DNA from 2 places in the Cupriavidus sp. 05L411 genome. Region 1 is predicted to be linked to the other one. Evidence: predicted binding sites of a transcription regulator. Region 1 holds the regulator's gene; the other holds the start of a gene.
The links. The regulator sigma-54, encoded in region 1, starts transcription at its own class of promoters, with help from an activator protein. The targets are predictions, from matches to a motif close to TGGCANGNAANCTGCTTT.
Positions count from the first base shown of each region.

Region 1 (2,467 bases):
CAGGCTGCAACGAAAAAGCCGCGCTCTGGGCGCGGCTTGATTCCGTTTTTCAAGGGACTGACACCGACGGCCCGGTATGTGGGCCGCCAGGCACGGTCATTGCTGCATCTGCGATGCGGCCATCTGATACTTGACCGCTTCACGGTCGTGGCTCTGCACGCGATCCTTGTGGCGAATCACCTGCCGGTCGAGCTTGTCGACCAGTGCGTCGATAGCGGCATACAGGTCTTCATGATGCGCTTCGACAAAGATGTCCTTGCCCTTGAGATGTAGATTGATTTCCGCGTACTGCCGCCGGTCCTTTTCTTTTGTATTGTCGACAGAGAGCAGCACACTTACGCCAATGACTTGATCGAAATGCCTGACGATACGCTCCAGTTTCGTTTCCACGTACTCACGCAGAGGGGGCGTGATGTCCAAGTGGTGTCCACTGATCTTGAAGTTCATAGCGTTTCTCCTTCTGAAAGAGCTGCATCAGGCAGGCGATGCAGCTCGGCTACAAAGTCTTACGGAGATTTACCGCGGGAATCTTGAGCGCTTCGCGGTATTTGGCAACGGTACGCCGTGCCACCACAAAGCCTTGCTCGCCGAGCAATTCGGCAATCCGGCTGTCGGACAAGGGGTTCCTAGCGTCTTCGGCTCCTATCAATTGCTTGATCAACGCACGGATTGCCGTTGATGAGGCCGCGCCGCCGGTTTCTGTGGATACGTGAGAGCCGAAAAAATACTTCAGCTCGAAAGTCCCCATCGGCGTTGCCATGTATTTATTGGTAGTCACCCGAGAGATGGTGGACTCGTGTAAACCCAGTGTATCGGCAATCTCCCGCAAAACCAAGGGGCGCATCGCAATTTCACCGTGGGTGAAGAAGTTCTTTTGACGTTCGACAATGGCTTGTGCGACGCGCAATATCGTATCGAACCTTTGCTGGATATTCTTGATCAACCAGCGTGCTTCCTGCAGTTTTTGCTGCAGCCCGGCCGCGCCAGCGTCGCCTTTTGCACCGCGCAAAATCTGCGCGTACATGTCGTTGATGCGTAGCCGCGGCATCACATCCGGGTTGAGGTGGGCGATCCATCCGCCGCTCAACTTTCGAACAAAAACATCGGGCACCACGAAGTCCGCTTCTGGCCGGCTGTAGGCGTGGCCTGGATAGGGCGCGAGCGAGCGGATCAGTTCATGTGCTGCCTTGAGTTCCGGCTCGTCCACTTGCAGCGCTTTTTTCAGGCGCGTGTAATCGCGCACCGCCAGCAGCTCCAGGTGATTGGTGACGATGCTCAGCGCCAGTTCGCGCTGCGGATGCTTGAGCCTGCGCAATTGCAGCGCCAGGCACTCGGCGGCGTTGCGCGCCCCGACGCCCGGCGGATCGAAGCTCTGCAGCAGCGTGAGCACAGCCTGGATCTCGTCGACCTCGAACTCGAGCTCCTCCGGCAGCTCGCTGCAGATTTCCTCGAGCGTGGTGCTCAGGTAGCCATCATCGTCCAGGGATTCGACCAGGAAGATGGCCAGCCCTTTGTCGCGCAGGGAAATCTTGAGCGGCGCCAGCTGCTCCATGAGGTGTTCACGCAGCGTGGGCTCGGCATCGCGCAGCTGCATCGGGGTTTTTTCGTCGTCTTCGCCTTGCGGGCGGCGTGCGAAGTCGTCCAGGCTCCAGTCGCTGCCGTAATCCTCATTGCTGTCAGAGTAGCTGTCGTCGGCTTCGGGGGCGCCATCGGGGCGGTTCTCGCTGGTGCCCTGGCCATCGGCTGGCGCCGGCGCGGGCGCGCTCTGCAGGTTCACCGAGCCGTCCGAAGATACGCGCAACGGGCTGTCCAGCCAGTCGTTCTCACGCTCGAGCAAGGGGTTCTCGGTCAGCGCCTGTTCCACTTCCTGCTGCAGTTCAAGCGTGGACAGTTGCAGCAGCCGGATCGACTGCTGGAGTTGCGGCGTAAGCGCGAGATGCTGCGAGAGGCGGAGCTGTAGCGACGGTTTCATGCGACCTATTTTATGCCCAACTTCCGTACTGGTGGAACGGAAATTGCTATCGCTGGTGTCGCTATGATCGTTTGAAGGATAAAAGGCGACACTGAAGCCGCCGGGGGGCGATGCGCGGCAGGCGCCGCGCGCCCTTACATACGGAAGTTCTCGCCCAGGTAGACCTTGCGCACCGACTCGTTGGCGATGATGTCTTCAGGCTGCCCGGACGCCAGCACCGCGCCTTCGCTGATGATGTAGGCGTGGTCGCAGATGCCCAGTGTCTCGCGCACGTTGTGGTCGGTGATCAGCACGCCGATATTGCGTGCCTTGAGGAAGCTGACGATGCGCTGGATTTCGCCCACCGCGATCGGGTCGACGCCGGCGAAGGGCTCGTCGAGCAGGATGAAGCGCGGCGCGGAGGCCAGCGCGCGGGCGATTTCCACGCGGCGGCGCTCGCCGCCGGACAGCGATAGCGCCGGGTTGTCGCGCAGGTGGGCAATCTGCAGGTCATCC
Region 1 covers NZ_JBFTOQ010000003.1:293,221-295,687, forward strand. The annotation lists gene hpf (ribosome hibernation-promoting factor, HPF/YfiA family) at 97-447, opposite strand; gene AC1DQR_RS05350 (RNA polymerase factor sigma-54) at 497-1,972, opposite strand; gene lptB (LPS export ABC transporter ATP-binding protein) at 2,107-2,467, opposite strand, start outside.

Region 2 (2,467 bases), on a different contig from region 1:
GCGGCAGGTTGTTGAGCAACCCGCCGAGCGGATTGCCGCCGGTGCCGTTGCCGTGCACCAGCACGCCGGTCCCCGCGACGGTCTTGCCGGCTTCGGTCACGACACCGCCGAGGCTGGAGACCAACGGGGCCTGGGTATTGGTCAGCAGGCTGCCGCCGCTGGCCACGGAGTTACCAAGGGTTGCCAGCAGCTTGTCCAGCGGCGCGCCAAGGCCGGTGGCTCCGCCAACCGTTTGCGTAACGGTAGTGACCTGCGTGGTCAGCGGCACGATCACCTTGCTCACGCTGCCGGTGACTTGCGCCACGGGGCCGGTCGAGAGCGCCTCGCCGAGCTTGCCGCCGGCCGTCGTCACCGCGCCGCCAACCTGATTGACCAGGCCGCCCACCGGCGAGGTCACCGCACCTAGCGGCGCCAGTTGCCCGGTGCCGAGGCTGCTCACGAGATCGCCCGCGCTCGATACCGTGACGCCGGCTTTCTGCACCACGTTGCCCGTGCTGGACACGGTGATGCCAAGCGGATCGGTGACGGCGCCCATCGTGCCAAGGCCGTCGCGCACACCCACGCCTAGCGCGCCTACCGTGTTACCGGCGTTTACCACTACGCCACCGAGCGCGTTGCGCGTGGCATCAGGCAGCAGCGGCACTTGCGCAGCCTGGATCTGCTTGCCGATATCGCTCACCGCATTGCCCGCTGCCACCACCGTATTGCCCACGCCTTCAGTGACCTTGGCGGTGGGCGTGGTGTCGGGCGTCGCAGCCGGCGTGTTCGGAGGGGGCGTGGTTGGCGTGACGGCGCTGGGGCTGGCGCCGCTGCCGGAGCCGCCTGAGGAGCAACCTGCCAGCAGCAACAGTGCGGCGGCACAGGCGAGGGTCATGGATGAAATCGGGGCGAAATGCGCTTTCATGGGATCTCCTGGTCTTCCTCGCGGAAGGTTCTCCTTTGGAACTGCAATCGAATTGGCTCTTGGACGATGCATGCGAAGCCTTGAGCGCGGAACGCAATACCGCAATACGACGAGGGCGTTTGCGCCGCGCCGCGCTGTGCGCCGCGCTTGTCGGGAGTCAATACCGCAAGCTGCGTGCCACCTGCATGCCACGCTGTTGGCAAGGCAGTCCATCACTGCTGGCGCCGCCGCGCAAACCGTTGTTTGACGCGGGATGGCGAGCATGGGCAAGTCGCGCGTCGCGTTGCACAACAAGGCGGCCCCATGCCGCGCTGCGTGTTACGTGCTACGTAACGTGTTCCCCCCTCGATGTTCCCGATGCCCAACTGCACACGCGCCGTCTGCCCACACGCCGCCGACACGGCGGCATGCGGCCGCGGCGCAGGGAACAAGTCCGCGTTGTTCCCTATGGGCGCCACGGCGTTACGTAACGCGTAACACCGAAACACCGCACAGCGCGCTCATGTCTGGTCCTTTCCCGGCTATGTCTCATCCTCTTCAAACCCAAGCGTGGCAAGGCTTGGCGCGTTTTTGTCCGGCGCCCGCGCGCGCGCCGGCGACATGCTGGCACGCACTGGCACACCCTTTGCGCAATGCAGTGACAACACGGCATGCGCCACGCGCTCCGTGATTTCACGACGGGAAGAAAAAAAGGAAAAGGTCATGCGTACTCAACAGATTCTCATCACGGCACTGCTCGGCTCGCTGTTGGCACTCGGCGGTTGCGCCAGCGGTGGCGGCACAACGTCCATGGATACCGGCAGTGGTGCGGGCACCAGCAATGGCGGCGGTACCAGCGCAGGCACCACCGGCAGCAGCGGCGTTGGTACCGGTGGCGGCACCAACGCCGGCACGGGCGGTGGCAGCAACGGCGGCAATTCCGGTGGGAACAACGGTGGCAACAATGGCGGCAATAACGGTGGCAACACGGCCGCGCTGACACCGACCAGCAAGATCGTCGATCAGGCGGGTGGCATCGTGACCTCGGCTGGCAACGTCGTGAGCGACCTCGGCACGCAGATCAAGAACACCAACCTGCCGATTCTCTCGACCCAATCCAAGGACGGCCTGGGCGGCGTGGTCGGCTCGCTCGGCGCCGCGGTCAGCACCCTGGGCAACGGCGTGCAAAACGGCCTGGGCAACATCCCTAATGCCACCAATCCGCTCGGCACCACGGTGGCAAGCACCGGCGGCGTGGTCAGCCAGGTGGGCAATGCCGTGACCAATGCCGGCGCGCTCGTCAGCGGCCTGGGCAGCGGTCCGCTGTCGCCCCTGGCTGCCGTCACCACGCCGGTGGGTTCACTGGTTTCGCAAGTCGGCACAGCGGTCAATGGCGCGGGCGCCCAGCTCGGCGCGGCCCTCTCGACCGGCCCCGTGGAGCAGCTCACCGGCGGCGTCAGCAAGCTCATCGTGCCGCTCACCTCGCAACTCACCAGCACCACGCAGACGCTCGGCGCGGCAACCGGTCTGGGTGCTCCGGTCAACAATCTCCTGGCGACGCTTGGCGGCGGCCTGGCCACGGCG
Region 2 covers NZ_JBFTOQ010000005.1:261,227-263,693, forward strand. The annotation lists gene AC1DQR_RS08135 (collagen-like triple helix repeat-containing protein) at 1-904, opposite strand, end outside; gene AC1DQR_RS08140 (collagen-like triple helix repeat-containing protein) at 1,607-2,467, shown strand, end outside.
Region 2: AC1DQR_RS08135 (collagen-like triple helix repeat-containing protein) is a predicted target of sigma-54. The motif match lies at 1,067-1,084, and genes of this name have one in related genera.